Regions from separate parts of the Streptosporangium becharense genome, predicted to be linked through region 3. Evidence: riboswitches for the same ligand, from Rfam matches in the RefSeq annotation. Region 3 holds a riboswitch; each other region holds the start of a gene.
What was found. A riboswitch is a leader RNA that binds a small molecule or an ion and turns the genes downstream of it on or off. The one in region 3 is predicted to bind cyclic di-AMP.
Positions count from the first base shown of each region.

Region 1: it holds a riboswitch for cyclic di-AMP, as region 3 does, so the genes downstream of both, F4562_RS18230 (C40 family peptidase) here and F4562_RS25240 (coiled-coil domain-containing protein) in region 3, are expected to answer to the same signal.
Region 2: it holds a riboswitch for cyclic di-AMP, as region 3 does, so the genes downstream of both, F4562_RS35195 (hypothetical protein) here and F4562_RS25240 (coiled-coil domain-containing protein) in region 3, are expected to answer to the same signal.
Region 4: it holds a riboswitch for cyclic di-AMP, as region 3 does, so the genes downstream of both, F4562_RS29525 (CHAP domain-containing protein) here and F4562_RS25240 (coiled-coil domain-containing protein) in region 3, are expected to answer to the same signal.

Region 1 covers NZ_JACHMP010000001.1:4,133,615-4,141,016, reverse strand. The annotation lists gene F4562_RS36395 (RDD family protein) at 1-1,135, opposite strand, end outside; gene F4562_RS18235 (amino-acid N-acetyltransferase) at 1,222-1,887, opposite strand; cyclic di-AMP (ydaO/yuaA leader) riboswitch at 2,226-2,384, shown strand; gene F4562_RS18230 (C40 family peptidase) at 2,393-3,442, shown strand; gene F4562_RS18225 (helix-turn-helix domain-containing protein) at 3,746-3,979, opposite strand; gene lysX (bifunctional lysylphosphatidylglycerol synthetase/lysine--tRNA ligase LysX) at 4,985-6,487, opposite strand; gene F4562_RS18215 (type III pantothenate kinase) at 6,554-7,336, opposite strand; gene F4562_RS18210 (L-aspartate oxidase) at 7,336-7,402, opposite strand, start outside.
Region 2 covers NZ_JACHMP010000001.1:5,441,657-5,449,058, forward strand. The annotation lists gene F4562_RS23870 (hypothetical protein) at 92-415, shown strand; gene F4562_RS23875 (sugar kinase) at 577-1,521, opposite strand; gene F4562_RS23880 (IclR family transcriptional regulator domain-containing protein) at 1,675-2,676, opposite strand; gene F4562_RS23885 (DUF4253 domain-containing protein) at 3,141-3,992, shown strand; cyclic di-AMP (ydaO/yuaA leader) riboswitch at 4,284-4,433, shown strand; gene F4562_RS35195 (hypothetical protein) at 4,742-5,731, shown strand; gene F4562_RS23895 (hypothetical protein) at 5,981-6,646, opposite strand; gene F4562_RS23900 (alpha/beta fold hydrolase) at 6,842-7,402, shown strand, end outside.
Region 3 covers NZ_JACHMP010000001.1:5,737,833-5,745,234, forward strand. The annotation lists gene F4562_RS25225 (M50 family metallopeptidase) at 1-203, shown strand, start outside; gene F4562_RS25230 (MarR family winged helix-turn-helix transcriptional regulator) at 214-735, shown strand; gene F4562_RS25235 (DinB family protein) at 722-1,225, opposite strand; gene F4562_RS25240 (coiled-coil domain-containing protein) at 1,360-2,331, opposite strand; cyclic di-AMP (ydaO/yuaA leader) riboswitch at 2,334-2,470, opposite strand; gene galT (galactose-1-phosphate uridylyltransferase) at 2,543-3,622, opposite strand; gene F4562_RS25250 (DeoR/GlpR family DNA-binding transcription regulator) at 3,619-4,419, opposite strand; gene F4562_RS25255 (HD domain-containing protein) at 4,503-5,099, opposite strand; gene F4562_RS25260 (PepSY domain-containing protein) at 5,165-5,758, shown strand; gene F4562_RS25265 (TIGR03086 family metal-binding protein) at 5,796-6,368, opposite strand; gene F4562_RS25270 (dihydrolipoyl dehydrogenase family protein) at 6,603-7,402, opposite strand, start outside.
Region 4 covers NZ_JACHMP010000001.1:6,789,760-6,797,161, forward strand. The annotation lists gene panD (aspartate 1-decarboxylase) at 407-850, shown strand; gene F4562_RS29525 (CHAP domain-containing protein) at 1,295-1,999, opposite strand; cyclic di-AMP (ydaO/yuaA leader) riboswitch at 2,018-2,159, opposite strand; gene F4562_RS29530 (TetR/AcrR family transcriptional regulator) at 2,761-3,339, opposite strand; gene F4562_RS29535 (oxidoreductase) at 3,355-4,239, opposite strand; gene F4562_RS29540 (hypothetical protein) at 4,395-5,411, shown strand; gene F4562_RS29545 (DUF6716 putative glycosyltransferase) at 5,423-6,610, shown strand; gene F4562_RS29550 (alpha-2,8-polysialyltransferase family protein) at 6,759-7,402, opposite strand, start outside.

The DNA.
Region 1 (7,402 bases), 1.6 Mb from region 3:
GCTGCAGGGGCTTGTCCCACAGCAGCCACAGAATGTTGACCAACATGAAGATGCTGGCGGCCCAGCCCAGGAACGGCACCCAGTTCACGGCCTGCGGGCCCCAGAGCACGCCGGCGCGCTTCAGCGCGACGTCGGAGGACAGACCGCCCGGCGGCAGGACACCGCCGACGGGCACGACCTTGATCCCCATGACCATCTTGCCGACCGTCTGGCCGCCCCGGGAGAGCATGAAGAACTCGTAGGCGAAGAAGATGGCCGCGATGATCAGTGTGCTGACGAGACTGGCGGCGAACGCCCCGCTCGCCTCGACGGAGTCGCCGGTCTTGTAGTTGTAGCTGGGCGCCGTGACGAGGATCAGGCCTATGACGATGGTGACGACCACCGCCGGGATCGCAAGGATGATGCCGTCGATGAACCGCGCCACCAGACGCTGCCACCACTCCGCGAGGGGGGCGGGGGCTCCGGGGGGACCGCTGTAGGCCTGCTGGCCGTAAGAGGGCGTCTGGGCGTAGGAGGGCTGCTGGCCGTACCCGGGTTGAGCCTGTTGGCCGTAGCCGGGCTGCTGGCCGTAGGAGGGCTGGGCCTGCTGACCGTAGTCAGACTGCTGACCGTAACCAGGCTGAGCCTGCTGACCGTAAGAGGGCTGCTGGCCGTAACCGGGCTGAGCCTGTTGGCCGTAGCCGGGCTGCTGGCCGTAGGAGGGCTGGGCCTGCTGACCATAGCCGGGCTGCTGACCGTAACCAGGCTGAGCCTGCTGACCGTAGGAGGGTTGGGCCTGCTGACCGTAGTCAGACTGCTGACCGTAACCCTGCTGCTGGCCGTAACCAGGCTGGGCCTGCTGACCATAGCCGGGCTGCTGGCCGTAACCAGGCTGAGCCTGCTGACCGTAGGAGGGTTGGGCCTGCTGACCGTAACCCTGTTGCCCGTACCCGGGCTGCTGGCCGTAGCCGGGCTGGGTCTGTCCTGGACCGGTGTTCGGCTGCGCGCCCTCCGACCGGTATCCCACAACTGTCACATCGGGGTCGTGCCCGCCGGGGGCTCGGCCCACATTGTGCTGCCCGTAATCCGGCTGTCCCGAGGGGTTGCGATCACGCTCGGGATCATCCTGTGGATACGGCGGCTGTCCGGTGCTCACCGCGTCACCTCACTTAGACTGCGCATGCGGCGTATGTAGACTCACATGCTTGCTGCTGCACAAGGTATCGATATAGGTATCAACAGTCACCTTTCCACTGAGTCAGCCCCGCCGTCATGAAAGTCCGGCTCGCGTGTCAGATGAAGCAGCATGCGGGTGTTGCCCAAGGTATTCGGCTTGACGTGCTCCAGGTCGAGGAACTCGGCGACGCCTTCGTCGTACGAGGCGAGGAGCTCGGCGTACACCTCCGGGGAGACGGGCGTGCCCTGGATCTCCCGGAACCCGTGGCGGGCGAAGAAATCGACCTCGAAGGTCAGGCAGAAGACCCGGCGCAGGCCGAGTTCCACGGCGGTGCGGATGAGCGCCGAGACGATCCGGTGGCCGATCCCCATCCCCCGGCAGTCGGGGTCGACCGCGACGGTGCGGATTTCGGCGAGGTCCTCCCAGAGCACGTGGAGCGCTCCGCAGCCGACGACCCGGCCCGCCCCGTCGGTGGCCACCCAGAACTCCTGGATGTCCTCGTAGAGGGTGACGGTGGCCTTCTCCAGCAGCCGCGGCCCGGCCCCGCCGTAGGTGTCGACGAGCCTGCGGATGGCGCGGACGTCGGGGGTGCGGGCACGGCGGACGACGACCTCGGTGGCACCGGGGCCGGCCGGGTCCCGCTCCGTCTTCTCGCCCCCCGATCGGGAGGGCCGTCCCCCGGCGACGGCGCCCGGGGCCGTGACGGGGGAATGCTCCGCAACCTGGTCCATGACTGATCAGCGTACGTCCTCGGCGGACCCTAATTACGGCTCATCCATAACACTCCCGCTCCGGCTCCGAGATGGCCGCCGACCGGCGAATTGCCGCGCCGCCTCCGGCGAGACCACGCAATGTGGCCGATCTCATCTTCGGTACGCCCGCGGACCTGGGGAGACCGGGGGCCACAGGCGTCACGGGAACGATAAAGGCAGCGTAATGGGCATGTGGATCTTGAAGCGATGTGATGCTCCCGTGACATTTCAGTTGCGCAAGCTCTACGAAGTTCACAGTTCTGGTTGAGCAGGAACCTCCGTTGCACTAATGTCCGTGCTCGATGTCAGAGACGTGAAAGCCTGACCCGCCGAATCCCCCACCCCCGGGGGAGCCGGGGACCCACACTTCTCCATGAAGTCCCCGGGGTGAATCCGAGTGCCACCGGCGCACCCGGTAGGGCTGCCTCCGGCCCGAACCCGTCAGCTAACCCGGTAGGCGGCCGAGGAGAAGAGGAGCCTTCTGGTGAAGCGCACGCGCGACCGCGGACGAGAGCACGCGGGCAGCGATGCCCGCGGTCGAGAACGCACATCGCGCAGGCTCCGCCGCCGTATCGCGATCATCGGGACGGCCTTCGCGCTCCTGACCCTCGGTACCCCGTTCATCGCGGCCACCGCCGACCCCCGGCCCAGCCTCCAGGAGCTGGCCGACCAGGCCGAGAAACTCCACGACGAGATCGGCACGCTCACCGAGCAGTACAACGGGGGGCGGGTCAAGCTCAAGCAGGCGCAGCGCGCCGCCGAAAGCGCCAAGAAGACCCTCGCCACCAGCGAGTCGGAGCTGAAGATCAAGCGCGACAAGGCCGCGCTCCTGGCGCAGAGCAGCTACATGGCGGGCGAGCTGACCTCCGGGCTCGCCTTCAGCCAGTCCGCCGATCCCGACTCCTTCCTCGACCAGGCCACCACCGCCTACGCCCTCCAGCAGCAGCAGAGCGAGGAGGTCGCCCAGCTGAGCCGGGCGATCGAGGACGCCAGGCAGGCGCAGGCCACCGCCAAGGCCAGGACCGAGGAGGTCCAGGAGCTCCTGTCCGACATCGGGAAGAAGCGCAGCAAGATCGAGCGGCTGGTCGCGCGGGTCGAGAGCGACCTGTTCAGCGAGGTGCGCACCCGGGCCGCCAGCAACCGGGGAGCCCGGGTGAAGGTCGAGGTGCCCATCCCCGGAAGCGGCAAGGCCGCCGAGGCCGCCCGCTGGGCACTCACCCAGCAGCTCAAGCCGTACATCTGGGGTGCGGAGGGGCCCAACGGCTTCGACTGCTCCGGGCTGGTCATGTGGGCCTACCAGAAGGTCGGCATCAGCCTGCCGCACTACACCGGCGACCAGTGGGCCGCCGGCACCCACATCTCCAAGGACCAGCTGCGTCCGGGTGACCTGGTGTTCTTCTACAGCGACCTGCACCACGTGGGGATCTACCTCGGCGGCGGCCTGATGGTCCACGCGCCGCGCACCGGGGACGTCATCCACATCGCCAGCATCGAGAACCGGCCCTTCGCCGGCGGCGTCCGCATCGCCGACTGATCCGGCCTGCCCGCCAGCGGGCAGGCCATCCGCCGGCGGGGTGTGCCTTCCGGCGCCCGGGTCCCGGGCCGGGACCGGGCCGCGGCCGGGGGCGAGTTCCCGGGAAAGCGGCATGACCGGGCGCGGCCGACCGCCGCCGCCGCTGCGGCAGGAGACCTCCGACGCCGTGGGTGCGGACGGCGCCGCGGCGCGGCGGGGAACGCCGGTCGGGTCGGGCCCGGGGACGCCCCGACCCCCCCTGTACGGCCCTGTGGTGGCGCGTACGACCACGGGCGCGATGCCCGGAGGAAAAGGGTGAGGGCCCTAGATGAGACGGCGGCGGGCCGCCCAGGCCACGGCCTCGATGGCCGTGGCGACGCCGATGCGGTCGCAGATGCCCCTGAGCCTGCGCCTGACGGTCCGGCCGCTGATGTCGAGGCGGCGGCCCACCCTGTCGACGGTGACACCCTTGGCGAGCTCCGCCAGAAGCACGAGATCGTCATCACTGAGATCGATGTCGCCCGGGCCCACGGGGCTGTCGCCATGGCGCGAATCCACTTCCGGATATGCCATCTGGAGTCACTCCCCCCGCTCAGGAATCCGGACGTGAAGACGCCGGGAATCAATACCGCCCGTCAGGAACGGTAAACGCCATGTTCAAAGGTCGTCAAGTTCCGCTCTTCACGACACGCGGCCACTATTGACATAGTACGTACAACATGGAGTACTGATGATATGTCGCCGCCTTTGGCACTAAGTCCCGACAAGGCCGAGGCACAGGCCCGGCCGTCGTCGGCGCGCGGCAGCAACGACCCTCACAGAACAATCTTTCGCCATGCCGCACGCGCGGAGATCCTCGCAGGTCCACGGCCTGGACCGGGTCCCGTTTTCCGGAAGAAACGATCCGTCGGCGGTAGTGCGCGGCCTGCGGTCACGGCCTTGACGCCCCCCGGGAAAACGCCCCGCAATGGGAAGACCGCACGCTGCCTTTGCGGCATTCGATGATTATCATTTGGCGCCGCCCGGATACCCCGCGGTATGCGGCACCGGCGGAATATGGTTCCCATGTCGTTCGGCGACCCGACGGTAATTAGGGGAACGACCACGCCCGCGACGGACACATCGGGCCGACCGGGACCCGGCCCGCCTGCCCCGGCCCGCGCCGACCCGGCGTACGCGCGCCGCCGAAGGTCACGAGGACGGGATCCGCTCTGTTTCGGACAGCCGGAAAGCACGGCCGGCCACCGGGCACGGTCTCGCACACCGAACGACCGAAATACCCGACCGACCCACCGGCCGCCTCCGCGCACCGCGGTCGCTGAGTCGTCGCCGGCGCCACTGAGGCGCCGCTGAGTCACTACTGGGCCGCCATCGCGCGCTCCGCGGGCGGCGCCGCTTCCATCCCGGACGCGGCGCCGGATCGGTCGTCGACCGATCCGGCGCCGCCGTGCGCACGGGAGCCTCACACACCGCGGCGCACCGGCCGGTGCGCGAGGTGCGGCGCCGCCGCGCGGGGGCCTCACCCCGCCGGGGCCGGCACTCCTGCCCGATCGTCCGCTCGGCTCAGCCCGCCGGCTTGACCAGCGGGAACAGGATGGTCTCGCGGATGTTCTTACCGGTGAAGGCCATGACGAGCCGGTCGATGCCCAGCCCCATACCGCCGGTGGGCGGCATGCCGTACTCCAGCGCGGTGAGGAAGTCCTCGTCGAGCTGCATGGCCTCCGGGTCACCGCCCGCAGCGAGCAGGGACTGCTCGGTGAGGCGGCGACGCTGCTCGATCGGGTCGACCAGCTCCGAGTAGGCGGTCGCGAGCTCGGTGCCGAACCCGATCAGGTCCCACTTCTCGGTGAGGAGCGGGTTGTCACGGTGCTGACGGGTCAGCGGGGAGGTCTCCAGCGGGTAGTCCATGACGAACGTGGGCTGGACGAGCGTGTGCTCGACGAGAGCCTCGAAGATCTCCTGGACGAGCTTGCCCTGGCCCCACTTCGGCTCCCAGTGGACCCCCCGCGTGTCCGCGAGCTTGCGGACCTGCTCCAGGGGGGTCTCGGTCGTGATCTCCTCGCCCAGCGCCTCGGAGACCGACCCGTACAGGGTGATCCGCGGCCACTTCTCCAGGCCCAGGTCGATCTCCCGGCCGTCGTACTCGACCACCGAGTGCCCCAGGGCGGCCACGACCGCCTTCTGGATCATCCGCTGGGTCAGGTCGGCCATGTCGTTGTAGTCGAGATACGCCCCGTACGCCTCGAGCATGGTGAACTCGGGGTTGTGGGTGGCGTCCGCACCCTCGTTGCGGAAGTTGCGGTTGATCTCGAAGACCTTCTCGATGCCGCCGACCACGAGCCGCTTGAGGTAGAGCTCGATCGCGATGCGAAGGTAGAGCTCCATGTCGTAGGCGTTGATGTGGGTCTTGAACGGCCGCGCCGCGGCGCCGCCGTGGATGGGCTGGAGCATCGGGGTCTCGACCTCCAGGTAGCCCTCCTCCGCCCAGAAGTCGCGCACGGCCCGCACCACGGCGCTACGGGTGTAGGCCATCTTCCTGGCCTCTTCGTTGACGATGAGGTCGACGTAGCGCAGGCGGACGCGTGCCTCGGGGTCGGTGAGGCCCGCGTGCTTCTCCGGCAGGGGACGCAGGCACTTGGAGGTGATGGCCCAGCGGTCGGCGAGGATGGACAGCTCCCCGCGGCGCGAGGTGATGACCTCGCCCTCGATGCCCACGTGGTCGCCGAGGTCGACGTCGCGCTTCCACGCCGCCAGGGACTCCTCGCCCACCTTGTCCAGGGAGATCATGATCTGGAGGTCGGCGGAGCCGTCGCGGATGGTCGCGAAGCAGAGCTTGCCACCGGTCCTGGACAGCATCACGCGTCCGGTGACGCCCACTTTGTCGCCGGTCGCGGTGTCAGCGGAGAGATCGGCGTATTTCTCGCGGATCTCGGCGTTGGTCGCGGTGCGCGGGAAGTTCACCGGGTAGGGGTCGACGCCTTCCGAGCGAAGTCGGTCGAGCTTGTCCCGGCGGACGCGCATCTGCTCCGGCAGATCCTCGGCGGGGTTCGTCACTTCATCGGTCACAGTTCCAAAGGGTACCGATGTGGCGAACCCCGCGAGGTCGCCGCGTCCGCGATGCGGGAGGACTTCTCAGGCCGTGTTGCGGTGGTAGATCAGCCGCAGGCCGATCAGCGTGAGCCACGGCTCATGGATGTCGATCGAGCGTGCCTCGTCGACCACGAGCGACGCGGCGCTGCCGGTGGCGACCACGGTGACGTCATCGGGGTCGGTGGCCAGCTCGGCCGCCATCCGCTCGACGATCCCGTCGACCTGACCGGCGAACCCGTAGATGATGCCCGCCTGGAGCGCCTCGACCGTGTTCTTGGCGATCACGGAGCGGGGGCGGATCAGCTCCACCTTGTGGAGTTGCGCGCCCGCCGCAGCCAGCGCGTCCACGGAGATCTCGATCCCGGGGGCGGTCACCGCGCCGACGTACTCACCCTTGGCGGAGACCGCGTCGAAGGAGGTCGCGGTGCCGAAGTCGACGATGATGCACGGCCCCCCGTAGAGCTGGATGGCGGCCAGCGCGTTGACGATGCGGTCGCTGCCGACCTCCTTGGGGTTGTCCATCCGCACCGGCACACCGGTGCGGACGCCCGGCTCGACGATCACCGCGGTCACGTCGCCGTAGTAGCGGCGGCACATCTCGCGCATCTCGTTGAGCACCGAGGGAACGGTGGAGCAGATCGCGATGCCGTTGACGTCCGCCCCCTTGAGCAGGGGCGACTGCCCGAGCAGCCCCTGGAGCACGACGGCGATCTCGTCGGCCGTGCGCCGGGCGTCGGTGGCGATCCGCCAGTGCTCGATGACCTCGTCCCCTTCGAAGAGACCGAGGACGGTGTGGGTGTTGCCGACGTCGATGGCAAGCAGCATCAGTTCCCCCGAAGGTCCAAGGCGATGTCCAGCGCCGGTGCCGAATGCGTGAGCGCGCCCACGGCA
Region 2 (7,402 bases), 300 kb from region 3:
ATCATCTGCCGGCGGAAAGAACGGCCGCGGACGTCCGCCACACACATAAAATCCGACAGCCGGGCAGCCGGGGTGAATGCGAGGACGCGACGTGAGTTTTGATCTCGGGGTCTGGGTCGGGGCCGGACCGATCACGGCGGACGAGGCCTTCCGCAGGTATGCCGCGTGGAGTGACGGCGACGCCGTCCCAGGCGAGCCGAGCCCGGAGACGGCGGCCTTCTACGACGAGCTGACCTCGGTCTTTCCCGATCTCACCGCGGAGAACTACGGGACCTCGCCGTGGTCCGAGCCGCTGACCGTGAGCGAGGACTTCGTGCTGATGAACGCGGTCTTCCCGCGGGCCGGGGAGGTGTGCCGTGCGGTGCTGGAGCTGGCCCGCCGGCATCCACTGGTGCTGTTCGACCCGGAACCGTGACGGGGCCCGTCGCCGGTGCCGGACGCGGGCCCGGTGACAGACCTCCGTCGTCGACGTCGCCGGACCCGCCCCGGGCTTTGGCGGGCCCGTCCCGGGCTCCGCAGGTTCCGCCCCGGGCTCCGGTGGCGGATTCGGGGCGGGCCGGAGGCTTCGCGGAGCGGTCAGCGGCTGACCGCGTCCGCCGGGCTGAGGAGGTCCAGGTCGCACCGGCGGGGCAGGCTCTCCCAGTCGCCTTCGGCGGTGACCGCGAAGGCTCCCGCGGCGCAGGCGGTGGCCAGGCGCCGCTCGGGGTCCGCCCCCGCGATCGTCTCGGCCAGCCATCCGGCGGCGAAGGCGTCGCCGGCGCCCACCGGGTCGAGTTCGGTGACCGGGTACGGCTCCGCGTGCCGTACGGTGCCGTCGGACACCTCGACGGCGCCGAGCGCGCCGCGCTTGATGAGGACGTGGCAGGGGCCCAGGTCCGACAGGGCACGGGCCAGGGCGACCGGGTCGTCACCGTCGACGACCAGGCGGGCCTCGGCCTCGGTCGCGAACAGCACGTCCACGGCGGGGACGATCTCGCGAAGCGCGGCGGACGCCCGCTCAGGCGTCCACAGGGCACGCCGGTAGTTGACGTCCATCGACACGGTCACGCCCGCGGCGCGGGCCTCGGCGACGGCGGCGTGCACCGCGTCGGCGGCGGACGCCGACAGCGCGAGAGTGATCCCCGTGACGTGCAGCACGCGCGCCGAGCGGATCAGCGTGACGTCGAGGTCGGCGGGGCGGAGTCGGGACCCGGCGCTCGCGGAGCGGTAGTAGCGCACGTCGACGACCTCGGCCGTGCGCCTGCTCTTGACCATCAGGCCGGTGGGTGCCTCCGGGTCGACCCGCATCCCCCGGACGTCCACGCCTTCGCCGGAGAGCGTCGAGCGCAGCAGCTCCCCGAATTCGTCGGCGCCGACCCTGCCGATCCAGGCGGCGCTCGCACCGAGGCGGACGACGCCGATCGCCACGTTCGACTCCGCGCCGCCCACGCCGAGGCCGAAGTCGCGGGCGTGCCTGAGCAGACCGGTGCGCCGCGCGGTGAACAACGCCATGCTCTCGCCGAGCGTTACCAGATCGATCATTGAAAACAGCTCCTTGTCGGGCTCGGGCGGTCGGCCGCCGGAATAGGGATCGGGCTCGGGCGGTCGGCCGCCGGGGTCATGCGGTCGGTCGCCCGAGCCGGGATCGAGGTCATGGGTCGGTCACCGGGGCCGGGATCGGGGTCATGCGGTCGGTCACCGGGTCGAGCCGAGCTTCCTGGAGATCCGCAGTGCGGTCTCCGTCACCAACGGCCCCAGGTCGCGGACGCGGGCCGCGGTGATCCGCGAGGTGAGACCGGACACGGAGATCGCCGCGACCACGGCGTCACCGTGGTTGAAGATCGGCGCGGCGACGCAGCGCACCTCGGGCTCGTTCTCCCGGTCGTCGACCGCGTAGCCCCGCTGCCGGACGCGGCGCAGCTCGGCGCGTAGGCGGGCGGCGTCGGTGATGGTGTGCCGGGTGACGGGCGGCATCCCGGCGGCCACGACCTCCTCGACGGACTCGTCCGGCTGCCAGGCGAGGATGGCCTTGCCCACCGCCGTGCAGTGGAGCGGCGCCCGGCTGCCGATCCGCGAGGCCATGCGGACGTTGGTCTCGTTCTCCACCTTGTCGATGTAGACCACGTCCGGCGGGTCGTACACCACGAGGTGGACGGTCTCCCGCACCTGCGACATCAGCCGGTGGGACTCCTCGGCGGCCACCGTCCGCAGGTCGAGCGTGGCCAGGTACGCCTGGCCCAGCCGCAGGGCACCGTTGCCCAGGCGGTAGGCCCCGGTTCGGCGGTCGCGCTCCAGGAGCCTGGACTCGACGAGGGGAACGGTCAGCCGGAGCACCGTGCTCTTGGACAGGCCGAGCGCCTCGGCCAGCCGGGTGAGCGGCAGCCCGTGACCCGGGCCCGCGTGGTCGCGTACGTACTCCAGCACGGCGAGGGCTCGCCGCAGCGAAGCCGACTGGTTGCGTTCCGCGGGCCGTTCCGGTTCCGCGGACGGGTCCGGTTCCGGGGAGCGGTCCAGGTCGGCGGACGGGTTCGGTTCCGTGGGCCGGTTCGGTTCCGCGGACGAGTCCGGTTCCCGGGAGCGGTCCAGGTCGGCGGACGAGTCCGGTTCCGGGGAGCGGTCCGGGCCGGTAGACGGGTTCGGTTCCAGGGAGCGGTCCAGGTCCGTGGGCCGGTCACGTCCCGGGGCGGAGTCGTTCATCGTGGTGTTCCGCGACGATCTGATTGCTCGAACACACAGATCAAGGTAGGGGAGAGCAGATGCTTTGTGGACATCTGCAGCACAAGGTTGTGCATTGCACAACACGGCCATCCTGTCCTCCCGGCTGCGATCGGGTGCTTTCCGGGGGCCGCGGCCGACAGGGAGACGAACTGTGAAGGTCCGCCGGCCGGTCTCCGGCGACCGGCGAGCGCGGGGCGGCGCGGACCGGTCCCGGCGCGGGCCGATTCCGGCGCGTCCGGGGGTGGAACTCCGGGTGCCCGAGCCCGGAGCGGGAGGCGTCCGGGTCTGGAGTGGAAGGTGTCCGGGCCCGGAGCGGGAGGTGTCCGGCGTGCGACGTGAGGAGGCGGCCCCCCGCCCGGTTTCGTACTCTTCTGTACCGATAATTTTTGCCGGTGCCAGGGCAGAACTGTCCCTTGGGACGCTTGACAGGCCAAAATTGATCCGTGGTCAGGATCGGATCGGTAGAGATGGACGATTGCGAGCGGGGGCACCTTCCGCCACTTCTGGGCCAGCTGTTCGCCGACGGGGGCGAAGGCCGGTGGCTCCCCGTGGAGCTGCCGCCCGGTGACGTGGTCTGGCCCGACCCGGGTTATTCGCAGCTGTCGATCCGCGTCCGACCGGCTTTCTGGCTCAGTGAGGTGACGGTGTCCGGGGAGTACTGGGCCCTGCTGCGTGCCCAGCACGAGCACTCCGGCCTCTGGCCGGTGCTGCTGGAAGACTCCGTCCAGCCCTGGGCGGCCGGGCAGATCGCTCCGGACGCCCCTACCGAGATCGACAACTACCACGCCGCCGCGTTCATGACCGAGGTCTGGTCCGACTGGGTGGCGAAGGCCCACGCCGACCAGATCGACCTGCTCGACCCCTTCGGCCCGCAATGCCCCGGGCCCGCGCCGCCGGGGAGGCTGGTCGCCGACCCGGGTGTGGTCGCCGACTGGTACGCCGGCCTGGTGGCCGAGCGCAGGACCCCGCTCGGTCTGGTCGCGGTCGAACGGGGCGCCGACGCGCTCGCCGTCATGGGCTGGCAGGGTGCGCTGAACCACAACGAGTGGATGGTCCCGCTGGCCGCCGTGGTGCGCAGCTGGGAGGACAGGTTCGGGGCGAGGGTGGTCGGCATGGGGTTCAACACCCTCGACCTGAGCGTCGCCGCGCCGCCGACGACCTCGGAACACGCCCTGCACGTCGCGGCCGAGCACTGGACGTTCTGCCCCGACAGCATCATCCAGGGTGCCGGAACCCTCATCGACTACGCCGAGCAGATCAAGGGCAGGAACGCCTGGTCGTTCTGGTGGGACTGACGGCGGGACGGGCTCGGGAACAGGTTCGGGACGGGACGTCGGGACGGGCTCGGGACGGGCTCGGGACGGGACGCCGGGACGGGCTCGGGAACAGGTTCGGGACGGGACGCCGGGACGGCCGTGTGACAGCCGTTCCGGCCTCCCGGGGAGCGTCCCGGGGTAAGGGTTTCTTGAAGGTAGTAGGTAGATCTTCTGGGCTTTTCGTGGGGTTTGCTTTGCTTTGTCCGATTGCACTGGGTAGTGTCCTGGTTGTTATCGGTCGGTGACCTGCCCTTCGGCAGAAGAAGGAGCGGCCGGCCGACGTCGAGTCCCGAGGGCCGCCAGGCCCCGGGAGCCGGGGACCCACCTTCCCGGGGTGAATCCGCCGCGACCCCGCGGCGGTAGGGCAACTCCACCGCCCGAACCCGTCAGCTAACCCGGTAGACGAGATGGAGAGGAGATCCCCATGGATCACCGCGTCACCGTGTCGGCGCGTTCCGTGGCCGTACCGGTCCCGTAGACCCGCGCGTTCCGTCCCGGACCCCGCACGTCCCGCCCCCGTGGCCCTTCGCGTGCCGGTTCCCCGGGCCGCCGTCGTCAGCTCACCAGACCTCTTTCACCGCGTCCGATCGCGGTGTGCTCCCACCCGCGCTCCGCGTAGCTCCCGGTAGATCCCGCTACGCCTTTCTCGTCGAGCGCGTACTCGCCCGTGCCTCCGCCGTGTGCCGCACGAGGCCGCCCTGTTCCCTCGCGAAAGAGCCCCTTCTCCCATGCGTTTCTCCTTCGGCCCGTACCGCAACCGCCTCGCGGCGGCAGTCCTCGTCGGTGCGAGCGCGCTGACGGCCGCCGGTGTCACCTCCGTGCTCCCCGCCTCCGCCGCCACCCCGGTCCTCGCCCCCGCCGTCCCGGCCGTGCACACCGCCCCGGTGGCCGACACGCCCGAGGCCGCCGGTGAGAGGGTCATGCTCCAGGGATCGACCACGGCCTCCTACTTCTGGGACGACTCCTCCGGCCGCGCCGGCGACACCGGTCTGCCCGCCAGTGGCAAGCCGATGCAGAAGGGCATGGCCGCGAGCCCGAGCTGGCCCCTGTTCACCGAGGGCTACGTCATCTACAAGGGCAAGAAGGCCAAGTTCTTCGTCGGCGACCGCGGTCCGGGCGAGCCCTCCAACCGGGGCATCATGCTCGACCTCGACGCCAAGACCTTCGCCGACCTGACCGGCGGCACGTTCAACTCCCGCACGCTCATGGTCAACGGCAACGGCGGCATGGGCCACATCAAGGTCCAGTACGTCATCACCAAGTGGGGCGACGGCGTGGGCAGGAAGAACCACCCGGTGGCCTTCTCCACCGGTGCCTGGGGCCGCAAGGACCGTAACCCGGCCACCCCGCCGAAGCCGCTCGTCGCCAAGCCCGCCCCCAAGAAGGCGCAGGAGCCCAAGGTGGTCGCGGAGCCGAAGCAGGCCGTCAGGCCCGAGGCCGAGACCGAGTCCGCCGCGAAGCCCGCCGCGAAGTCCTCCACCGAGCCCGTCGCCGCGCCGGAGGCCGGCGCGTCCGCGAACGTCGTGCCCGCCACCGGTGCCGAGGCGGCCGAGAAGGACGCCCGGAACCTGGCCGGCACCGCCAACGCCGCCGCCACCTCCCCCTCCGACTCGACCGGTGCCGTAGCGGTGGTCCTGGCCGGCCTGGCCGTCGTGGGCGGTGGCGCCTACCTGGTCACCGGCCGCCTGCGCCGCTCCACCGGCCGCCGGGGTATCTGACACGTTCCACGGTCCGGCGCCGCACCTCCGTCACGCCGCGCGCCGGCCGCGCTGCACCACGCCGCACCTGCGCCACGCCGCGCGCTGGCCGCGCTGCACCACGCCGCGCCACCCCGAGCGTCGTACTGTGCCGCTGCCGCTGCCGCTGCCGCTGCCGCTACGCCGCGCGTCGTACGGTGTCGCCACGTGTCGTACGGTGTCGCCCCGTGCCACCCCGCGCTGCCACGTCGCGCCGAACGCCGACCGCCCTCACGGTCGGCGTTCGACGGCGGCGCGGAAGCCGGGGAGCAGCTTCGTCAGCTCGGCGGCGGTGAAGATGGCGCCGAGCACCACCCCCACGGTGCCGTCGTCCGCCCAGACGCACATCCCGGTCTCGCTGAGGGAGATCTCCTCCCCCACGCAGCGGGCGTGACCGCCGAACGAGCCGGTGGGGACGGTGAACTCCCGGTCGGGTTCGCCCTCGACGAAGTCGTCGAGGATGCGGTCGACGACCGGCGCCTGCTGGTCGGCGCGGATGGTCACGTCGTAGCCGGTGAAGATGAGGTTCCGGGTCCAGTCTTGGCCCTTGGCCTTCTTGATCTCCTCGTACCGTATCTGGACCGCGTTCTGCACGGCGAGGTCGGGGACGTGGGGGCGTCGCTCCATCAGTTCCTCGCGGGTGAGGAAGGGCCACATGCCGTCGAGGCGCACGCTTCCCGCCTTCTGCGCCGGGGGGATCGTCAGGCGGTGGACGTTCCCGGCGGGAGCCGTGTCCGGGGCGCCGCCCGCGCCGGGTGTGTCAGGTGTGCCGGACGTGCACGCCGGCACCGTACCCAGGACGAGCGCGGCCACCGCCGCGGCGGCTCGGCGCCTCCGGGAGGCGGCGCGCGGACGTGGTGACCGGTGGGACGGGCGAGGGGCGGGGAACGCGAACACGGGACCTTCCTTCGTACCTTCATGCCCGGACACGTGCCGAGGCGACGAGGGCGTGCCGCAAGGTTAGGCCGTCCCTCCGCGGATGCCGTCCCCCGCCCGGCTGACCGGTTCCCCCTCGGCCGGATGACCTCCGAGCTTGCCCCCCTCTCTACAGAATGAGATTCTGTTCTGCGAGATCCGCACAGTGGGAGGGACATGACTCTGCGAGCCTCGGCGAACGGCATCGAGATCGCCTACGACACCTTCGGCTCCCCCGGGGGACGCCCGCTTCTGCTGGTCATGGGGCTGGGCTCCCAGATGATCCACTGGGATGAGGAGTTCTGCGGCCTCCTCGCCGGCCGCGGGCACCACGTGGTGCGTTTCGACAACCGCGACATCGGCGAGAGCACCCACCTGCACGAGGCCGGGGCCCCCGTCCTGGGCGGCGGCGGCCGGGTGCCGTACCTGCTGGACGACATGGCCGACGACACCGCCGGGCTGCTCGACGTGCTGGGCTGGGACGCGGCCCACGTGGTCGGCGTCTCGATGGGCGGCATGATCGCCCAGTCGCTGGCGATCCGCCACCCGCACCGCGTGCGCAGCCTCACCTCGATCATGTCCACGCCGAGTCCGCAGGCCGCCCCGCCGACCGACGCGGCGATGGCGGCCCTGATGTCGCCGCCGTCGCCCGACCGGGAGACCGCGATCCGGCGGGCCCTGGAGACCTGGAAGGTCATCGGCTCACCCGGCTACCCGTTCGACCACGAGCGGATCGAG
Region 3 (7,402 bases):
CGCTGGACGGCGGCCACGTCGCGGGTGGCCTGTGGGAGGGCCTCAAGCGGGGCTTCGCGCGCGTCACCCGCCGCCCCACGCCCGGCCACGTCGACATCGCCAAGGCGCTCCCGTTGACCTACGCGATCGCCTTCGTCATGATCATCATGGCCGGTCTGCTGATGTACGCCGACCTGGTCAACCCCGTCCGCCTCTCCGGCTGACGGTGGCGCCGTGAACGACGGGACGCCCGGAGCGCTGATCGACGTGGCGCTGTTCCGGCTGCGCCGGATATGGGCGCGGCCGCTGCGTCCGCGCAGGGCGGGGGAACCCCAGCGCCCGGTGCAGATGTCGAACGTGATGGTCGTGCACGCCGTGCACAAGCTCAGCCTGGACGTGCCCGAGGTGACCGTGGGCGCGGTCGCCGAACAACTGGACGTCGACCCGTCCACCGCCAGCAGGCTGGTCAACGACGCCGTCGGCGCGGGGTTCGTGGAGCGCGAGGAGTCGGCGGTCGACGCCAGGCGGGCCCGGTTGACACTCAGCGACCGGGGCCGCAGGGTGCTCGACGTCGTCGTCCGTCACCGGCGGACCTACCTGGACGGCCTGATGGCCGACTGGGACGAATCCGACCGGGAGACCTTCGCCCGCCTGCTCGCACGCTTCGCGGAGGCCGCCACGGCCCGCCCGGCGAACCTGGCCAACCTCGACCAGGTGATCGCCGAGGCGCTGGGGGAGTCCGCTACTCGCCGGTGACCCCGTCGATCCGCTGGCGGATGATGTCGGCGTGCCCGTTGTGCCGGGCGTACTCCTCGATCATGTGGACGAGGATCCAGCGCAACGAGACGTCCTGGCCGCGGCGCTGCGCCTTGCCCACCTCGTCCAGCGGCAGCCCGGCCGACAGCTTCCTGGCGTGCGCGATCTCTCCGTGCCACCGTTCGAACACCTGGTCGACCGGGGTCTCCAGAGTGTCGAAGTCGCCGTCGGGATCGTCGTCGGAGTAGTAGATCCCGGTGGTGCCCTCACCGTTGAGCACGTTGCGGAACCAGTTGCGCTCGACGTCGGTCATGTGCTGGACCAGGCCGAGCAGCGACAACGTGGACGGTTCCGCCGAGCGCAGGCGCAACTGCTCCTCCGTCAGCCCCGCGCACTTGACGGCCAGGGTCTCCCGGTGCCAGTCGAGCCAGGCGTGCAGCATCGGGCCTTCGTCGGCGATGAAGGGGGGATCGATCCGGGTGTCGGTCATGGTTCTCCATCCTGTCGGGACGTCCCGCCGTTGTCATACCTTTTTTCGCCGGTCGTCCCCGCCCGGCGGGGCGGCAGGCCGGCCGGGACCGGTGGCGGTGTCGTGGCCGTTCGCGCCACTCCGGGGCCGCATGGTCAGTACATCGAGATGTGCGGGTGGTCGAAGTGGTTGGCGGTGACGCCGCCGCGGTCGGACATGAAGCGCCAGCCGGAGCCGTGGTTGATGCGCTGGCGCCAGATCACATACTTGACGCCCAGTCTGGCCTTGTTCTTGAGGGCCCAGGCGGCGATCTCGTCGCCGAGCTTGAGGTTGGCCGCCGAGGGCATCGCGCCGCCGGTGCTCATCATGAAGTCGCAGGCACGGCCCAGGGGGTGCTCGCCGCCGTCCTGCGTGGACCGGTAGCAGCCGACCGTGTAGGGCAGGTCGAAGCGGCGTATGACGGCGTCGCGCATGATCCGGGTCCGGTCGGTGATGTTGTCGGCGCCGGTGGGCAGCTGGGGGATCCAGGTGCCGTCGGCGCGGCGGCCGGAGCCGACGGGCACGAGCCGGTCGAGCTTGCCCTTGATGTCGTCGATCAGGTCCTCGACCTCGTCGCGCTGGGTCTGGACCTCCTCGGCCTCCTGTCTGATCTCGTCGGTGAGCTGGGCCGCCTCCTCGGCGGCCTCCTCCCTGTCGTCGAGGCGGCCGGCGAACCCCTCCAGGTGGGCGCTCTGCTCGGCGGTGAGCTGCTCCATCATCGCCGCACCGCTCAGGTCGGAGGCGAAGAACATCGCGGGCAGGCTCTCCGCGCTGGTCTGGTAGCGGATCTGGGCGATCGAGCTGATCTGCTTCTTGGCGTCGGTGTAGGCGGTCTCCGCCCGTTGCAGGTTCTTCTTGGCGACCGCTTCGGCCTTCTGCGCCTTCCCGAGCGCCGCGCGCTTGGCGGCGTACACCTCGATCAGCTTGTCGACCTTCTTGCCGAGCTTGGCCAGCTCGGCACGGAGTTCGGCCTCGGTCGGTTTGGGGGCCGCGCCCGCGGTGGGGGCACCGAGGGTGAACGCCGCGGCAGCACCTAGGCAGAGAACCCAGACCGCGTGGCGACGGAACGTGGTGGACGAGGCCGCCACGACTCTCCTCTCCTTCCGCCTACCGGGTTAGCTGACGGGTTCGGGCTGGAGGAAGCCCGTCCATCGATGTGGATTCACCCCAGATGCGGTGGGTCCCCGGCTCCCTGGCGAGGCGCCTGGGATTAGGCATATCAGCAGTTAGTGCTGATGTGGGAAGGATAATAGTGGTATTCCAATACTCCTGCGACCTTAACTTGATGCCTATCGGTGATTAATTCGTGACAACGGAGCGCAAAAGATGTGCTGTCTGTTCCGGCAGCACGTCGTTCACGAACGCCCCCATCGCCGACTCCGATCCGGCGAGATACTTCAGCTTGTTCGCCGCGCGCCGGATGCTGAACAGCTCCATGTGCGCGTACGACAGATCCCGGCCGACGTTCACCGGGGCCTGGTGCCAGGCCGCGATGTAGGGCATCGGCATGTCGAACAACCCGTCGAGGCGACGCAGGACGTCGGTGTAGAGCGGCCCGAACGCGGCCCGCTCGGCGGGCTCCAGACCCCCCAGGTCGGGCACCCGGCGGTGCGGGTAGAGATGCACCTCCACGGGCCAGCGCGCCGCCGCCGGGACGAAGGCCGTCCAGTGCTCGTTCGAGGCGACCACCCGGACTTCCGCCTCCCGCTCTGCGGCGAGCACGTCGGCGAACAGGTTGCCGCCGGTCCGTTCCCGGTGGCGCCGGGCCGCCTCCAGGGTGGTCCTGGTGCGCGGGGTGACGTACGGGTAGGCGTAGATCTGACCGTGCGGGTGGGCCAGCGTGATCCCGATCTCCGCTCCCCGGTTCTCGAAGCAGAACACCTGCTCCACGCCCGGCACCGCGGACAGCTCCGCCGTGCGGTCGATCCACGCCTCCATGACCAGCTCGACCTGCTCGGGGGAGAGCCGGGAGAAGGAGGAGTCGTGGTCGGAGGTGAAGCAGACCACCTCGCAGCGGCCCGCCCCCGCGCGGACCTCGCTCAACCCACCGACCTGCTCGTACGCCCCCGGCTGGGTGGAGAAGGACGGGAAGCGGTTCTCGAAGACCACCACGTCGTAGTCGGGGGACGGGATCTCGGTCAGCCGGCCGGGGCGGGACGGGCACAGCGGGCACTCGCTGGCCGGTGGCAGGAAGGTGCGGCCCTGACGGTGACCGGCGACCGCGATCCACTCCTCGGTGAGCGGGTCGTAACGCAGTTCCGAGGCCGGCGGGCGGGGCGGCAGGTCGCGTTCGTCGATCGCGCCGCGGTCCGCGTCGTCCCGCCGGTCGAAGTAGAACAGCTCGCGGCCGTCGGCCAGGTGGGTGACGGTGCGCTTCATCGGCTCAGGGCCTCGCTCTCCTGCTGCGGTTCGGTGATGATCAGCTCGCCCACCGCGGCGGCGAGTTCCTCGCGGGCCTCGGTGGGCAGGCCGGAGTCGGTGACCAGGACGTGGGCCTCGGACAGTTCGGCGATCGTGCTGATCCCGACCGTGTCCCATTTGGTGTGGTCCGCGAGCACGACCAGCCGGTGCGCGGAGGCGACCAGTGCCCGGTTGGTCTCCGCCTCCAGCAGGTTGGGTGTGGTGAACCCGGCGCGGGTGCTCATCCCGTGCACCCCGAGGAACAGCGTGTCGACGTGGAGCCCCCGGATCGCCGTCACCGCGACCGGGCCGACCAGGGCGTCCGACGGGGTGCGAACCCCGCCGGTCAGCACGACCGTGCGGTCGCCCCCGGGAGAGCGGTGGAAGACGTCGGCGATCCGGATCGAGTTGGTGATCACGGTGAGGTCGGGCACCTCGGTCAGGAAGTGCGCGAGCGTCCAGGTGGTCGTCCCGGCGGACAGGGCGATGGCCGTGCCGGGCTGGACGAGCCGCGCGGCGTGGCGGGCGATCGCCTCCTTCTCCGGCTGCTGACGGGCCGACTTGGCGGCGAACCCCGGTTCCTCGGTCGATCCGGGCCCGGCGGCGGTGGCGCCGCCGTGCACCTTCTTCACCAGGCCGCGTTCGGCCAGGACCTCCAGGTCGCGGCGGATCGTCATGTCGGACACGCCGAGTTCCCGCACCAGGTCGGCGACCCTGACGCCGCCGCTGCCGCGCACCTTCTCCAGGATCGCCTGCTGCCGCTGCTGGGCGAGCATCGACTCACTCCTTAAATCCACCAGACTTCAGCAAATTACCACAGACTGCTTGGGGGATGCTGTTTGGTTACGACGGTAAACCATCACAACCGCTCAAGCTCCGCATGGATGTTGGCCCTCGCGGCGACCTCCAGGTCCGCGATCCGGAAGATCGCGGGTAGCTCCAGCAGTGAGCGCAGCACGGCGGCCCGGCCCTTCCGGAAGGCGTCTTCGGGGACGAACCCGTACTCCTCGCGCACCGCCGCCGCGTAGGCGGCGTAGATCTCCCGCGGCGCGCCCAGGATCGCCAGATCGGCGTCCGACAGCACGGCGCCATCCGCGTCGCCGGGAGCCGGGTCGTGCGTGACGGTGAGCCGGACCAGCCGGGCGACCGTGGCCACGGCCTCCGGCGGCAGCCCCATCTCCGGCAGCGCGCGTTCGGCCAGGCGGGCGCTGCGCTCCTCGTTGTCGCCTCGCTGCGGGTCGTAGACCGCGTCGTGGAACCAGGCCGCCAGCCGGACCAAGTCGGGGTTGTCCGCATGGTGGGCGAGGGCGTCGACGTGGGCCAGCACGGCCTCCAGATGGGCGGTGGTGTGATAGCGGCGGTGCGGCTCGGCGTAACGGTCGATCAACTCCCGGCCCAGGCCCTCCGCGTCGGGACCGGCCAGGGACCGCCACAGGCTCATCAGCTTTGCGCTCATGCGACGGAGCCTAAAACCATGGTCAGAACCGTGTGGACGGCGGCCGGAACGGTGAGTAACCGACCATGCGTCCGACCTGGGTCCTGCTCGTGCTGATCACCGCCGTCACGGCCTGCGGGAACGGTCCTGCGACGCCCTCGCCCTCCCCTCCGGACACGCCCGCTCCCGCACCGTCCGCCCTGACCACCCCGGTGCCGGTGACGTTCGCCGAAGCCGCAGGGATCGCCGAGCGGGCCGCACAGGGCCGGCTCACGGATCTGCAGCTGTACGCCGCCCAGCCCCCCGCCGTCTGGCTCGCGCAGGTCCTCGGCCGCGACGGCAGGACGCTGACCGGCCTGCGGGTGAACGCCGTCACCGGGGCGGTCTCCGGCGAGCAGATGGAGGACCCGGAGGAACTCACCACGGCCACCCGCCGCCTGGCTGCCGACCGGATCGGCGCCATGGGGGCGTGGAAGGCCGCCTCCGGTGCGGTGCCGGGCGCCTGGATCACCGCCGCGGTGCTGGAGGAGACGGGCGGTGTGGTGGTGTGGGAGGTGGAGGCGATCGATTCGACGCGGAAAGTCAGGAAGATTCTGGTGAACGCCGCCACCGGTGCCACGATCGTTCTCGCCCGGGACGCGCGGCCCGCTCTCCCCGGCGGTTCCCCGGCACGTCCCTGAGGCGCTTCCTGGGCAAATCCGGCACCGGACGTCCGGTTCAGGCCTGCCGCCCCCAGGAGGCCAGCAGGTCTGCCTGCGCGTCGGCCTCCGAGGACGTCCCCTGCCGCTCCGCGCCCGCCCCGGCCGGGCGGTAGCCGTTCCCGGCACCGGAGAACCAGACCGTGCACGCCTCGACCAACTCCGGGTCGAGGCGCTCGTCGGCGCCGATGGCGCGGGCCAGGTCCCAGGTGTGGATGAGGGCGTCGGCGAACAGTTCGGTGACGTACTCCCGGCCGGACACGTCGCCGAACGACAGGTGGACCACCCGGGTGAGAGAGCCGGCACCGCCCGTGGCCTGCATGGCCGCCACGGCGGAGGTGTCGAACGCCTTGATGGGGTCGTCACCGAGCAGGTCCCCCTCGAAGGCGTCGCCGATCTCCGCGACGGCGCGTCCTCCCAGCAGCTCCGGCGCCCACAGGTTCTCCCCGACCACGTGGTTGACCAGGTCGCGCACGTCCCAGTCGACGCACGGGGTGGGGCTGTCCCACTGCTCCGGCCCGATCCGGTGAACGAGAGCGCCGAAGTCCTCCAGGGCACGGTGGTAGGCCTCGCGGACGTCGATGATCATCATGTCCTCCCGAACGCCCTCCCGGGTCTGGTCTCGGCTCCCATCTCGAACGTAACCCCTGCGCCGCCGGTAGTCATCGCGCCGGCACGCGCGGCCGGCCGCTCCCCGGCGGGCAGCCGGAACAGCCGGTCACCCTGGAGCGGCCGGCCCCGCGCGACCTCGACGAGGAGGATTCCCCGGCGGCGCGATCGCGGCCGGCGATCGCAAGCAGGCCACCGGGATCCGTGCCCGGATGGCCTACAGCTCCCTGAGCGTCGCCTCGACCGCCCGGTGGAAGGTCGGGAAGGCGTAGAGCATCTCACCGAGGCGCCGCACCGGGATCCTCGCGTGCACGGCCAGGGTCAGCATGCTCAGCACCTCACCGCCCGCCGGCCCCGCGCTGGTGGCGCCCACCAGGACGCCGTCGGCGGCGACGAGCTTGATGAACCCCTCGTTGCCGGCCTTGTGGATCCAGCCCCGGCTCGAATCGGCGATCCGGGTGAGGGCGGTCCGGACCCGAAGCCCCCGCTGTTCGGCCTGGGCCTGCGAGAGCCCGACAGACCCTATCTCCGGGTCGGTGAAGGTCACCCGGGGCACCGCGTGGTACTCCGCGTCGTGCACCGGCTCACCGAGGATGTCGTGGACCACGATGTTCGCCTGGTACATCGACACGTGGGTGAAGGCGCCCTTGCCCGTCACGTCGCCCAGCGCCCACAGGCCCTCGGCCGCGCGCATCCGGCCGTCGGTCTCGATGGAACGCGCCGACTCGTCGAGCCCGAAGGCGCCCACGCCCAGCGCCGAGAGGTCGGAGCGCCGCCCGGTGGCCACCAGCAGCCGCTGCGCGCGCACCGCGGGCCCCTCACCGGTCTCCACCGTGAACACCGAGCCGTCGTGGTCGACCCGCCGGGCCGCGGCGCCGGTCCGCACGGTGATTCCCTCGGCCTCGAAGACCTTTCTGAGCAGTTCGCCCGCCTCCGGCTCCTCCGGAGGCAGCAAGCGGTCGGCGCTCTCCAGGACCGTCACTGCGGTGCCGAAGCGGGAGAACACCTGGGCCAGCT
Region 4 (7,402 bases), 1.1 Mb from region 3:
CGGTGAACCGGGGGTGCCGCTCTCCGCCGATGGCGGGTGGCCGTCGGACGGCCCTCGGGCCGCTGGAGGACCGCAGAAGGGTATGGCCGGTCACGTCCGGCGGCCCGTCGTGACGGCCGTGGAATATGATCACATCGGTCGTCATGCCTTCGGTCTCCGATTCGCCGCCGACCGTCCGGGCAGCGTCATGACGTGGCTCGGTTGAATGCCTTTCCGGAGGGGTGTGGCGCACTCTCCGATCGGCGTCCCATCCCGGGGCGGCTTCGACGGACATCGTTCACCGGCGATCCGCCGACGGAGACGTCCGTCCGTCGCGCACGCGGAACGTCCCGGCCGAGCGCGACCGTCACCCGCGGCTCACTCCGACCACCGCCCGATCCGTTTCCCCGATCGCGAAGGACACCACGTGTACCGCACCATGCTGCAGAGCAAGATCCACCGTGCCACGGTGACCCAGGCGGACCTGCACTACGTCGGCTCACTCACCCTGGACCGAGACCTGATCGACGCGGCGGACCTCCTGCCGGGCGAGAAGGTGGACGTCGTCGACATCGACAACGGCAACCGCCTCAGCACCTACGTCATCGAGGGGGAACGGGGCAGTGGGATCGTGGGGATCAACGGCGCGGCGGCCAGGCTCATCTCGCCCGGCGACCTGGTGATCATCATCGCCTACCGGCTCGTCACCGACGACGAGGCCCGCGACCTCAAGCCGAAGATCGTGTTCGTCGACCGGGACAACCGTCCCGTCGACGTCGGCTCCGACCCGGCCCGCGTGCCCGACGTGCCCGAGGCGTCCGGGCTGGCCCGCGGGGACGAGCCCGTGGAGGAACCCGCCCGACGGCTGTGACCACGGCCCACGCGCGACAGCGCCCGGGGGCGCCGCTCGGTCGAGCGGCGCCCCCGGGCGCTGTGATCCGGCGGTGCGCCGGACGGCGCGGGTCGCGCGCCGTGCCGGGCGAGGCCGGCGTCGCCGCCGCGGGAGCGGGGCAGGCCGTGGGGGTTCACCGGGTGCGGAGGGGAACGGATCATGCCGTACCCGGTTCATATCAGGTGGAGCACGGTGGGCCGGCCCGTGCGGCACCGGCTACGCCGGGCGGAACACGCGGGTGGCCTGCGGTTCACCGGATGCGACGGGCGGACCGGCTGCGAGCGGTCCGCGCGGCACCGGATGCGCCGGGTGGGGCGATGGCGAACGCGTGGCCCGTGTCATGCGGGCGGGCCGGCGGTTCGTGTCATGCCGGGGGCCGGCGGTGTGTGCACGGCCCGTGTCGCGCCGGGTGGAGCGGACGGGTCATCCGGCGTAGACCGGGTAGCCGTAGCCGACGACCTGGGACTTGGGACGGACGCGCTGCTCGACGCGGCCCTCGCCGGTGTTGCCCTCGATCGTGGTGATCGTGCCGTCGCCGTTGTCCTTCTTCACGAAGCCGACGTGGTCGATCGCGCTGATGTCCTTGCTGCCGTTCCAGTCGAAGTAGACCACGGCGCCGGGCTTGGCGGCCTGGCCCCAGTGCTTGTTGGCCTTGAACCACTTGGCGTGGGTGACGGTGTAGGCGTCCCAGCCCATGGTGGGCCGGATGCCGGCCTGCTCGCCGACCCAGGAGACGAACATCGCGCACCAGGGGGCGTTGGCGTAGGCGCGGACGTTGCCGCCGTCGCGGGCGACGGTCTCACGGGCGCGCTGGGAGGCCATGTACCAGCTGTGGAACTTGGTCCCGCCGCCCTGCGCGTTCTCGCGGACGCCGATCTGCTTGGAGGCCAGCTCCAGGACCTGGCCGGCCGACACCTTGGGCAGCTTCTCCGCCTGGATCTCCAGGGGGGTCTTCGCGACGGGCGCGTTCTTGGCGGTGCTGACGGACTCCGCCGGAGGGGCGGCGACGGGGGAGTGGCTGTCGGCGAGCGCCGCGGGGGCGGTGATGCCGCTCACGACGGCGACGGACACGCCGAGGACCAGCTTGGTGAGGCGGGGGGCGTTGGGGGTGGGGTACTGCTTGGCCATGCGGGGGTTCAGCTCCTTGCTTCGCTTCCATTCCGCCTACCGGGTTAGCTGACGGGTTCGGGCTGGGAAGTGCCCTACAGCGCGTACGAGCGCTGATTCACCCCTGGAACGTGGTTCCCCGGTTCCGCGACGGGTGTCGCGGATTCGGCGGCCGCGCTCACCGGGACGGGATCGTCCGGGCGGAACGCGGTCGGGCAATGTGACGGCAATGCTCAGGCCTCGGAAGACCTAGGCGTTCGTCATGAACAGGACGAAGGTACGTGATTCGGACAGAGGATTACAAACACGACACATTGCCGTCGCTTGGTAGTACGTCCGAAAACGGGGGGTAGAACGGGGCGTCGCCGGGTACGGAGGAGGGGTCCCGAAGGGGCGATCCGGCGTCGGAGTCGTCGTGTCCGGCGGCCCGGGTGGTCAGGGCGTCGTGGCCGGAAACCCCTGCGGCGACGGGGATCCAGGTGTTCCGTGCCCGCCGGACGATCTTCGTGGAAGGGTGTGGGCGACCCTGCCGGGCCGTTTCCGGACACCCCTTCCATGATCGCTGATTGTTCGAACACCATTTCGATGGTAAAAAGTATGGCGATGGTACGTGCCGCACCATGAAACCCATGGGACGGTCATGGCGATCCGCCCTCACCGGAGGGCCGCTCTCGGTCCGGGGGCACCGGGGATGCTCCGCTCTCGGTCCGGGTACCTCCGGACGGGATGCTCCGCTCTCGGCCGAGGGCACCCGGCGGTGCGCTCGCGCCGCCTGGTGCGCCTCAGGTCCCGGCGGCCGACCAGGCGCGGATGAGCGGAAGTAGGATCCGGTCGACCGTCTCCTCGACGAACGTCCGGTCGAGCGGGTCGCCGGTGAAGAACAGGCGATACCACACCGTCGCTTCGGTGATCTTCTTGATCTCCGCCGGATCGACGCGGCCGGACAGCTCGCCGCGCTCCCTGGCGCGGTCGAGCAGCGGCGTGGTCCCGGTGATGTCGGCCCTGGGCACGTGGTCGCGCAGGGCGGCGGCCAGCTCGGGAGAGTTGAGCAGGGCCGGGAAGAGGCCGAAGATCAGGGAGTGCTTCTGTTCCAGGGTCCGGCAGAAACCGGTCACGGCCTCGATCAGGTCACCGCGCATCGTCCCGGTGTCGGGCGGGGCCGGGGCGTCGACCTGCAGGTGGTTGCAGACCAGGTCGACGACCAGGGCCTCCTTGCCCGGCCAGCGACGGTAGATCGTCGCCTTGCTGGCGCTGGCGCGCCTGGCGATCTGGTCGACGGACATCCGGTCGTATCCGACCTCGGACAGCAGCTCCGAGGTCGCGTCGAGGATCGCCCGCTCCCGCAGGGGGTCGAGACGCAAGGTGCCTCCGGTGGATCACGAGTGCTGTCGGGCCACCTCGAATCGTACGCCGGTCAGCTCCTCCGACGTCTCCCACAGCCGCGCGGCCAGGGCCGCGTCCAGCGCCTTCGGCGAGCGGCGCATCTCCTTCAGGCCGGGGCCGACGAATTCGCCGCCCTTCACCTCGGGAGAGGTCGCGGCGTAGAGGGAGGGCACGGCACCCTCGGCGGGTGACCGCATCACCAGGCGCATCAGGACACCGGCGGGGCGGGTGAGGACGCCCAGCTTCGCGATCCCGGTGGCCGTCGCACCCGGATGGCTCGCCAGGCTGAGCAGGTCCACCCCGGCGGCGGTGGCGCGGCGCTGCAGCTCCGTGGCGAACAGCAGGTTGGCCAGCTTGGAACGTCCGTAGGCGGAGAACCGGTTGTACCGGCGCTTCAGCCCCAGGTCGTCGAAGTCGATCGTGCCCAGGGCGTGCGCGTCGCTGGAGACCGTGACCACCCGCGCTCCCGGGCGGGCGAGCAGGCGGGGCAGGAGCAGCCCGGTCAGCGCGAAGTGGCCCAGGTGGTTGGTGCCGAACTGGGCCTCGAACCCGTCGGCGGTGGTCCGCCGGGGGGTCATGCCTATTCCGGCGTTGTTGACCAGCAGGTCCAGTGGCTCCTCGACGGTCGCCGCGAACGCGCGCACCGACCGCAGATCGGCCAGGTCGAGCTCACCGACCTCGACCGTCGCCTCCGGGACCGCCGACCGGATCGCCTGGAGCGCCGCCCGGCCCCGCTGCGGGTCTCGCGCGGTCAGGATGACCCTGGCGCCGTGGCGGGCCAGCTCCAGCGTCGTCGGCAGGCCGATGCCACTGGTGGCGCCGGTGACGACCGCGGTGGAGCCGGTCAGGTCGGGGATGTCGCCGGGGGTCCACATCATGTGCTCCCTGTGGTGTACGAAACGGTTCCGTACACTACGGTAAAGGGCGTCCCAAGAGGACGCAAGCGGGCGTGGTCGGCTGTTCACCCGCAGTTCCCGGGGGCGTAAGCCCGCCGGGTTACGTTGAGGCGGTCGTGAACGGGTCATCGCCCGGCGTGGAAGACGGTCGAGACCACGCGCGGGAGCAGGGTTCGGCCGTCGCATGGGTGGAGTCCCCGCTGCAGATGCTCTGCGCGGTGGAGGCACACCACGCGGGGTTGCTCGGCCCTCGCACCCGTCTCGTGCCCCGGGCCAGGCTGCGCCCGCTGGCCGTGACGGGCCGCGAACTCGACCACCTCGACCTGCCGCCCGGCCTGGAGCTCACCGCCCCCGAGCCGGACGTGCCCCGCCCCCGCCGGGGCGCCACCTGGGCGGTGGGCGACGCCTTCTCCGGCAAGGTCCAGGCGCGCTGGCTGACGGCCTTCCCCGGGCGGACCGTGATCGTCGACGACGGGCTGGCCACCATCAGGCTCCTGGAGTTGCTCACCGCCCCGGCGGGCACGCCTCTGCTGCGGGCCCGGGGGCGATCCGGCCGGCTCAGGACGCTCCTCGGCGTGGCCGCCGGGTTCAGGCTGCGTGCCGCGGCCCGCGCCGGACGACTGTCGATCTTCACGGCGCTGCCCGTCCCCGAGGAACTCGCCCGCGCCGTCCGGGACAGGGGGGCCGAGCTGGTCACCCACGACTTCGCGTGGCTGCGCTCACAACCCCTGCGCGGGCCACGCCCGGCGGAGCGCACCGTCGTGCTCGGCACCTCGCTGGTCCGCAACGGTCTGATCCATCGGGACCACTACTTCACCTGGCTCGCCGGGCTGGGGTCCGCCGGGCCGGTGGCCTACTTCCCGCACCGCCGGGAGGACCCCGACGACCTCGTCCGGGTCGGGGAACAACCCGGGATCACCGTCTACGACGGCGGGATGCCGGCCGAGATGACCCTGCGCGGGCTGGCCGCCGAACAGCGGGTGCTGAGCCTGCCGTCCACCGCGGTCACCTCCCTGCGGGTGCTGCTGTCGGCCCGCGGCGTCGCCGTGGAGACGGTGGACGTGCCGGACGAGTGGTGGACCACCGAGGCGGCGCCTTCGCTCCGCTCCCACCTTTCGATGTTCGCCCATCACGACACTGGAGTTACCGGTTGAAGGTCCTGGCCGTGGCCGACTCTGATTCGTACCTGAAGTGGGCGGCCTGCCTGCTGCGGGACCTGCCTTCCGGTTGCGACACGGAACTGGCGGTGATCCGCACGCCCATCGTCCCGTCGGAGGCCCAGATCCACGCCGCCGTCGCCGGCTCCGCGGCCGACCCGCCGGTGCTCTCGGCCCGCGGGCTGCGCCGGGTCGCCGAACGGTTCCGGCCCGACGCGGTGCTGGTCGCGTGCACCGGGCCCGTGGTGGACGTGCTGGTCGGCGAGGTGCTCTCCGGGCTGCGGCCCAGGCCGGTGTTCGTCTCCGGGCTGCCCGGCATCTCCGTCCCCGCCACCGAGAAGGCGTGGCTGTTCCGCAGCGGATGCGAACTGTTCGTGCTGCACAGCGGGCGGGAGGTCGAGGAGTTCTCCGCGGCGGGCCGGCGGCTGGGCGGCGGCGGAGAGGTCGGGCTGGCCCGGCTGCCGTTCCTGCACACCCGCGACGAGGTCCCCGTCACCGGGCCGCGGAACCGGGTGGTCTTCGCCACCCAGGCCAAGGTGCCCCGCCGCAGGGAGGAGCGGGAGCGGATCCTGCTCACCCTGGCCGAACTGGCCGGCGAGCGGCCCGACCTCGACGTGGTGGTCAAGCTCCGCGCGCTCGACACCGAGCGCCAGACGCACAACGAGCGCTACCACTACCAGCGCCTGTGGCAGCGGCTCGCGGCGGACGGCCGGGTCGATCCCGGCGCCGTGCGCTTCGCGGTGGGGCCGATGCACGAGCATCTGGCGCACGCGGCGGGGTTCGTCACCGTCAGCTCGACCGCCGCCCTGGAGGCCATCGCCCAGCGGGTGCCGCTGCTGGTGCTGTCGGACTTCGGGGTCGGCGCCGAGATGATCAACCTGGTCTTCGAGGGCAGCGGCCTGCTCGGCACGCTGGACGACCTCGCCCGGGGACGGTTCCTCACCCCCGACGAGGCGTGGTGCAAGGCGAACTACTTCCACCCCGACGACGAGAGCGACTGGATCTCGCGGCTGGTCTCCCTCGTCGGGCAGGCCCGTTCGGGACGGCTCGTCCCGGCCCGCTCCCTGCTCGACGGCCCCGAGTTCGCCGCCGCCCGCCGCCGGGCCCGCCTACGCGTGGAGGTGCCGCCGAAGGTGCTACGCGTCGGATACCGGGCCAAGCGCCGGATGCGCCGCTACCTGAAGGTTCTCGGCTGACCCGGACGGTGCGGCCCCGCCGGTCCCCCGGCTGACCCGCACCGTCCGGCGGTCCGGGAGGACAGGGCGTGGGCTGCCTGCCGCGTCCGTCGGACAACGCGCAGCAGCGGGTCGAAGATGCCGGGGCGGGCCCCGCCTGCCGCGTCCGTCAGGACAACGCCCGCGACAGGCGGCGGCGCAGCCTGCCCAGCGGGCTCACCTCCCGGGCGGACGCGGCACCGGCCGGCGTGCCCGGCAGTTCCAGGGCGGCCAGGCGCTGGCGTTTGAAGTAACGGGCCGGGCCGTGCCCGTCCACGTACGCGGCGGCGGTCTCGCGCAGCCGCGGATACACCTGGCTCTGCATGCAGTAGCCGACCGCGCCGACCAGGGCCGCGAGGTCCACCGGCGGGGGATCCTCCAGCGACCCGTCCGCCGAAAGGCGCGGCAGCGTCGCGTCGGTGATCGTGGCCGGGATCCGGTTGCTGTTCTCGTACGGGGTCAGCCGGTCCAGCACCAGTTCGCCGCCCACGGTCGCCACCGGCAGGTCGAAGTACCGCCGGGCGGTCACCAGGGCGGTGGAGAAGCAGCCGACCACCAGCGCGGGCCGCAGCGCCGCGAAGCACGACTCGGCGGGCACCGTCTCGGCCACCACGGTCAGCTCCACCCCCAGCTCGTGCGCCGTCTCACGGAGCTGCTGGGCGTGGCGGCGCCCCGCGGCCGGGTGCGGCTTGAACAGCGCGGCGCCGAACCCCCGGGCGGCCAGGCCGCGCAGCATGCCGGCGTGGAGCTCGGCCTCCTCCTCGGGGGTGACGA